DNA from 3 places in the Microbacterium sp. 10L49 genome. Region 3 is predicted to be linked to each of the others. Evidence: riboswitches for the same ligand, from Rfam matches in the RefSeq annotation. Region 3 holds a riboswitch; each other region holds the start of a gene.
What was found. Region 3 has a riboswitch for thiamine pyrophosphate ahead of AC1DCT_RS09080 (ECF transporter S component). Riboswitches for the same ligand answer to the same signal wherever they lie in the genome.
Positions count from the first base shown of each region.

Region 1 (2,192 bases), on a different contig from region 3:
TCGAACTCGACTCGGACATCGCTCGGGCCGGTCGCGGTGAGGTCGGCATACGCGACCGTGGTCACATGCGCCCAGGCCGGGCCGGCGGACAGCAGCAGCGCGGCGACGGCGACGGCGAGGGCCACCGCGACGCGCGAGGCCGAACGCATCTCCGGGTGCTTCGCAGCGCCCGGATCAGGCCTGCGGGGCCTGCCCGAGCTGCGACTCGATGCCCGCGATCCGGGCGTACTCGTCGAAGCGGAACGTGGCGCTGCCGCTCGCATCGCTGACGACCGCCGCCGAGTACGCCTCATCGGCCCACTGCATGTTCCAGCCGGCGAGCCGGGCCAGATCCCACACGGAGGAGCGCGCGTCGGAGAGCGTCAGCTCGGACAGGATCCGAGGCAGGGCGACGACGGCGTCGGCGACCGTGAGCGGCGGAAGGGCTGCGTCCAGCAGGAACACGGCGCGCGTGCCGCTGCCGACCGGGGCGGAGTAGTACGGCGAGCGTCCGGTGATCTCCTCGGCGATCGCGCCGACCTGATGCGCGACGCCGGCGATCCAGCCGTCCAGGTCCGCGTCGATCTCGGCCGGGAACGGCAGCTCCGGATTGGACAGCGCATCGATCGAATAGGTCGTGCCGTAGTCGCGGAGGCCGGCGACGGACGGATCGGATCCGCCCTGCGGGTGCGCCCAGGCCCACATCAGCGAACGGGGTCCCGGGGCGATCGTGGCGACGAGCGATGCCCGCGCGACGAGCTGGCGGCTCGGATCGGTCTCCGACGTGAAGGTGAGGGTGCCCGCTGCAAGGTCGACGTCCCAGCGGTGCTCGCCCAGGGCGGCGGTCGCGGTGACCAGCTGGTCCTGGCGGAGGGCGGCGAACAGCGCGGCGCGGTCGGCGAGGGGCGCGAGGGCGGGGAACGTCATGCCCTCATCCTGCCGCGCAGGCCTATGAATGCGCCAGTCGCGCCGTCACGGAGGCGGCATCGGTGCATCACCGTCGTCACGACCCCCTAGGGTGGAGGGGTCCGCGGGAGCCCAGAGGGGCTGAGAGGGCCACGTGCCGACCGCTGAACCTGATACGGGTCATACCGTCGTAGGAAAGGGCACAGCCATGCGCATCATCGTCGTCGGCGCCGGGATCATCGGCCTCGCCAGCGCTTCCGAACTGCTTCGACGCGGGCACGAGGTGACCGTGTTCGACCCTGCCCCGGCGGCGGGGGCGAGCCGCGCCGCCGCCGGGATGCTCGCTCCGACCACCGAGCTCGCCTGGGGTCAGGACGCCCTGCATCCGCTGCTGGCAGAGGCGGCGGCGCGGTACCCGGCCTTCGTCGCCGCCCTCGAGGAGCGCACCGGGCTCGGCACAGGCCACCGCCGCACCGCCACACTGGCGGTCGGCGTCGACGCCGCTGACCGGGCGACGCTCGCCGAACTCGCCACGCTGCGCGGAGGCGCCGTGCGGAGGATCACCGGATCGGAGGCGCGGGAGCTCGAGCCCGCGTTCGCCCCCGCCGTGTCCGGGGGACTGCTCGTCTCCGAGGATCATCAGGTCGACCCGCGCCTGGTCACTGCCGCGCTGCTCGCCGAGCTCGGCTCGCGGGTGCGCCTGGACGCGGTGGCCGCCGTCGAACGCGAGCCCGGCTCCGGACGTGCGACCGGGATCCGGTCGGCATCCGGCGAACGCGCGGTTGCCGACGAGGTGCTCGTGGCCGCCGGCCTGGGTGCGACGCTGATCGACGGAGTGCCGCGGCTGCCGCTGCGGCCCGTATGGGGTGACATCCTGCGCCTGCGGGTGCCGGATGCGATCCGCCCGCTGCTCACGCACACGGTCCGCGGACTGGTCCGGGGCTCCGCCGTGTACCTCGTGCCGCGCGAGGACGGCGAGCTCGTGCTCGGCGCCACCGTGCGCGAGGGCGGCGTCGAGGGCGTGCAGGCCGGTGGAGTGCTCGCGCTGCTGCGCGACGCGGAGCGGATCCTGCCCGGCATCGCGGAGTGCGAGGTCGTCGAGGTGCTCGCCCGGGCTCGCCCCGGCAGCCCCGACGCCGTGCCGCTGCTCGGCCGTGTCGCGCCCGGGCTGGTCGTCGCCACCGGGTTCGACCGGCATGGCGTGCTGCTGACGCCGTTGGCCGCTGAGCTCGGTGCGGACCTGGTCGAAGGGCGAGATGTCGCCCCGGCCTTCTCGGCGGCGCTGGATCCGTTCCGCTTCGGCGGCA
Region 1 is NZ_JBFTIW010000004.1:560,548-562,739, forward strand. Features, by position in the region: gene AC1DCT_RS15600 (HupE/UreJ family protein) at 1-149, opposite strand, end outside; gene AC1DCT_RS15605 (DUF6882 domain-containing protein) at 175-906, opposite strand; TPP riboswitch at 1,000-1,100, shown strand; gene thiO (glycine oxidase ThiO) at 1,094-2,192, shown strand, end outside.
Region 1: another riboswitch for thiamine pyrophosphate. It lies ahead of thiO (glycine oxidase ThiO); the one in region 3 lies ahead of AC1DCT_RS09080 (ECF transporter S component).

Region 2 (2,192 bases), on a different contig from region 3:
CGGGATCTCCGCTCGGCATCGGGCTGGGGGTCACCGCGTATCTGCTCGGACTCCGGCATGCGTTCGACGCCGACCACATCGCTGCGATCGACAACACGACGCGGCAGCTCCTCGGGCGCGGGCGTCCGGCGCGAGGCGTGGGTCTGTGGTTCTCCCTCGGTCACGCGAGCGTCGTCTCGGTCCTCTGCGTGCTGCTGGCGTTCGGTGTCGGCGCGCTCGCCGCGGGAATCTCGGATCCGGGCTCGCCGCTGCAGGTCTGGACGGGAGTCATCGGTCCGGTCGTGTCGGGCGTCTTCCTGCTCGTCATCGCGGGGGCGAACATCCTCGCCCTGCGCCGCCGTCGCCGGCCCGGCGATCATCGGCACGGCGGTCCCGCATGGGCGCTGGTGGGCCGGCTCGACGCGGTGATCGACCGGCCGTCGCGGATGTATGTCGTGGGGCTGCTGTTCGGTCTGGGCTTCGACACGGCGACGGAGATCGGTCTGCTGGCCCTGGCGGGCTCCGCAGCGTCCCGTGCCGTGCCGTGGTGGATGATCCTGATCCTCCCGGTGCTGTTCGCCGCGGGCATGTCGCTGCTGGACTCCGCTCAGGGGGCGATGTCGCGGCGCGCATACTCGTGGGGCTCGACCGGACGCGAGCGGGCGATGCGGCGCTACGACCTGCTGGTGACGGGCGTGTCGATCGTCGTGGCGCTCGTGATCGGCGTCGCCGAGCTCGCGGGGGTGGCGCTGCGGAGCCTGCCGCACCCGAGTGGCTTCGCGCGCGCCGTGGGCGAGCTCGATCTGAACGCGCTCGGGTTCGTCCTGACCGGGCTGCTGATCGTCTTCTGGGCGGCCGCCGCAGCGTGGGCCGGGGTCGTGAACGGACAGCGGTCCGCAGAGCGGTCCCCGCTGGACTGACCGCGCCTTCGCCGCGCGCGAGGCGTGCGAGGCGAAGGCGCCTGGCTAGACTGGCCCGCAGTGACACGGGGTGCCGCATCCGCGGCTGAGATCACACCCGTCGAACCTGATCTAGGTCGTACTAGCGAAGGGATGTCGCGATGAACGCGCGTCTGGAATTGTCGTCCGAGTCCACGGTGGAATCCGCCGCGGACCTTCTCACGCAGCTGTGGGCGGAGCCCCCGCTCGTGCAGTGCATCACGAATTCGGTCGTGACCGGCTTCACGGCGAACGTGCTGCTCGCGCTCGGCGCGGCTCCCGCGATGGTGGACATCACGGGCGAGGCCGGCATGTTCGCCGCGATCTCGTCCGGGCTCCTGGTCAACCTCGGCACGCCCACGCCCGAGCAGCGCTCGGCGAGCCTCGAGGCCGTCGGCGGTGCGCGCACGGCGGGGACGCCGTGGGTGCTGGATCCGGTCGCGGTCGGCGTGCTGCCGGTGCGCACCGCGCTGGCGCAGGACCTGCTCGCGCTGCGTCCCACCCTCATCCGCGGCAACGCGTCGGAGATCCTCGCCCTCGCCGGCCGCAGCCTGGGCGGACGCGGCGTGGATGCACTGGACGGCACCGAGGCGGCGGGTGGCGCAGCCCGCGAACTGGCCCGGAGCACCGGCGGGGCGGTGGCCGTATCGGGCCCCGTCGACCTCCTCGTCGACGCCGAGCACGAGATCCGGATCGCGAACGGCGATGCCCTGCTCACCCGTGTCACAGGGGGCGGCTGCGCGCTGGGCGCGGTGATGGCCGCCTTCCTCGGGGCTGCGCGGCAGACCGGCGACAGCCCTCTGGTCGCCGCCTCCGCGGCCACCCTCGTCTACACGCTGGCCGCCGAGGACGCCGCCTCCCGATCCGACGGTCCCGGATCCTTCGCCGTCGCCCTGCTCGACGCGCTCGCGGCGATCCGGCCGGAGTCCCTCGCGGCGCGCGCACACGTCGAGGCCGTGGCGATCGAGACGGCGGAGGCCACGGCATGACGCTCGCAGACGTCGCCACCGCGCCGCGCCCCGCCGGCACCCGCGAGGCGGCCTCGCGGCGAAGGCTGACGGCGGAAGACCTTGCGCTCTACCTCGTCACGGACCCCGTGCTGAGCGGTGCACGCGGAGTGCCCGCCGTGGTCGACGCCGCCGTGGCGGGCGGTGTCCGGATCGTGCAGCTGCGCGACAAGGACGCCGATGACGCCGCGATCGTGGAGCAGCTCGTCGAGCTCTCCGAGGTCATCGCGGGGCGGGCGCTGCTCGTCGTCGATGATCGGCTCGACGC
Region 2 is NZ_JBFTIW010000002.1:9,509-11,700, reverse strand. Features, by position in the region: gene AC1DCT_RS04660 (HoxN/HupN/NixA family nickel/cobalt transporter) at 1-899, shown strand, start outside; TPP riboswitch at 956-1,049, shown strand; gene thiM (hydroxyethylthiazole kinase) at 1,040-1,906, shown strand; gene AC1DCT_RS04650 (bifunctional hydroxymethylpyrimidine kinase/phosphomethylpyrimidine kinase) at 1,903-2,192, shown strand, end outside.
Region 2: another riboswitch for thiamine pyrophosphate. It lies ahead of thiM (hydroxyethylthiazole kinase); the one in region 3 lies ahead of AC1DCT_RS09080 (ECF transporter S component).

Region 3 (2,192 bases):
GGTTCTCGCACCCGAAGGCGACGTCGTCGCCCGCGCGAGCCAGGATCGTCTGCGTGTCCGGATCCTGAAGCACCATTCCCACCCTGCCGCGGGCGCGGTCCGCCGGGACCCCGTCGACGAGCAGCGCTCCCTCGGCCTCGCCCTCGTCGGCGCCGCCGAGCACGCCGCCGAGGCCCTGCAGGAGGGTCGACTTGCCCGATCCGGAAGCGCCGAGCAGCAGCACGCGCTCCCCCGGCTCGATCTGGACGGAGGCGTGACGGATCGCCCAGCGACGCCGGGTGGCGTAGCGCCAGCCCCAGCCGTGCGCTTCGAGCCGCGCGGGCGTTCCTGGCCGTGCCGCGCTCACACCCGCGCAGCCGCGGAACGCCCGGAGGCGAAGCGGCTGAGGGCGCCCGTCGCGGCGAGGCCCCGCGTGATGAGCCACCCGCCGAGGCCCGCGACGATCAGGCCCGACACCGTGGCGGAGATCAGCGCGACCGTGATGAACAGGGTCCCGGATCCGGGGTACCACAGGATCAGGTCGTTGATGCCGCAGGCGAGACCGGCGGCGGCTCCCGCGAGCAGCGCGACGGGCAGCCGCCACGAGGCGTACAGGAAGACCAGGAACACGAGTTCGGCGCCGAGGCCCTGCACGAGCCCCGACACGATCGTCAGCGGGCCCCACTGGTTGCCGACGAGCGACTCGATCACCGCGGCGACGAGCTCGGTGTACAGCGCCGCACCGGGCTTGCGGATGATGAGACCGCCGAGCACTCCGGCGAGCAGCCACGGACCTGCGAGCAGCTCCTGCAGGCCGGGAAGCAGCGGGGTGAGCAGGGCGCTCGGCCCCACGTGGACGATGTCCCACAGCAGGAAGACGCCGGCACATGCGACGGCGATCACGCTGGCGACGACGATGTCGACGACGCGCCAGCGCCAGAGTCCCGGACGGCCGGGGCCCCGGCTCTGCGTGCTGTCTGCGTTCGTCTCGGACGCGCGGACGGATGTGTGCATCATGGAAACTCCTCCCTGCGCCGGCATGATCCGGATCAGGTTCGACGGTCGAAGCGCGATTCGCTCCCTCTCAGCCCGGCTCGCCGGACTCCCGTGGTGATCCGCCCATTCTAGCGCCGTGAGGAACCGGCGGCGACCGCCTCGTCGTGGTGCGACGCAGCCCATCCCCTGCGCTGTCGCCGGATGCCCTCGGTTCCCGCGGAGGGTCATCCTGCGGCGGTCTCGAGCGGGCGGATCGCCCTGACCGCGTCGTGATCGCCCCGGCCTCCCGGACCGCCCGAACGCGCAGGATAAACGCGCAGGATACCCGCTGTTGACAGGGGCGCCCGATACGGTAGGGGGGTGAACAATGACGACGGTCCGGGGGCCGCCCAGGTCGATCCGGAGATCGTCGACGCCGACGCACTCGATGCAGAGGGCACCGAAACGGAGATCGACGAGACCGCGGTCGAGCCGGCTGGACTGTTCTCGACGACGCCGGAGCGGAGCGGATCCGCGTCGCTGTTCCCCGCGCAGGACGTCCCTCCCGCCGCACCGCTGTTCCCCGCACCCGAGTCGACCCCCTCCGCATCGCTGTTCGGAGGAGCGACGGATGCGGCCCCATCCAGGTCGGCTGCGACCTCCGAGTCGGCGGTCGCCGAGAAGGATCCGGCCATCGAGATCGCACCGCCCGCCCTGTCGGCACCGACCGCACCGTCGGAGTCGGCGCCCGTCGCGCTGCCGGAGGATCCGATCGTCGAGCCGACGCCCCTCGTCCCCGCCATCGGCGCAGGTCGGACCGCCGTTACCGAACCAGCCTCCGTGCCACAGGCAGCCGCGGGCACTGATGCCGACCGGAGCCCCGTCGCCCCCGTGCGACCGCTGCCCTCCGCAGGGCTCGTCCGCGGCCCCGACCGTACCCCGACCGCCGCTCTCACCTGGGTGGACGTGGCCCGGGTGGGCGCCGGTACGGCCGCCGCGACGGCTCCCTCCCGGTCATTGCTCGACGACGCCCCGCACCGAACCCTCGTCCGGCCCGGCGTGCTGCTGCCGTTCGTCGGAGTGCTCGCCGTGATCGTGGCGTACGGCGCCACGACCGCGCTCTGGCCGCTGAACGCCGTGCAGCCCGTCGCCTCCGCGGTCGAGTTCCAGCCGGCCGCCGCCCCTGCGGCGGCTGCGGCCTGGCCTGCCACGGGCAGCGCCGCCGTGGGCGTCGAGGG
Region 3 is NZ_JBFTIW010000003.1:248,398-250,589, forward strand. Features, by position in the region: gene AC1DCT_RS09075 (ABC transporter ATP-binding protein) at 1-346, opposite strand, end outside; gene AC1DCT_RS09080 (ECF transporter S component) at 343-993, opposite strand; TPP riboswitch at 989-1,098, opposite strand; gene AC1DCT_RS09085 (D-alanyl-D-alanine carboxypeptidase family protein) at 1,336-2,192, shown strand, end outside.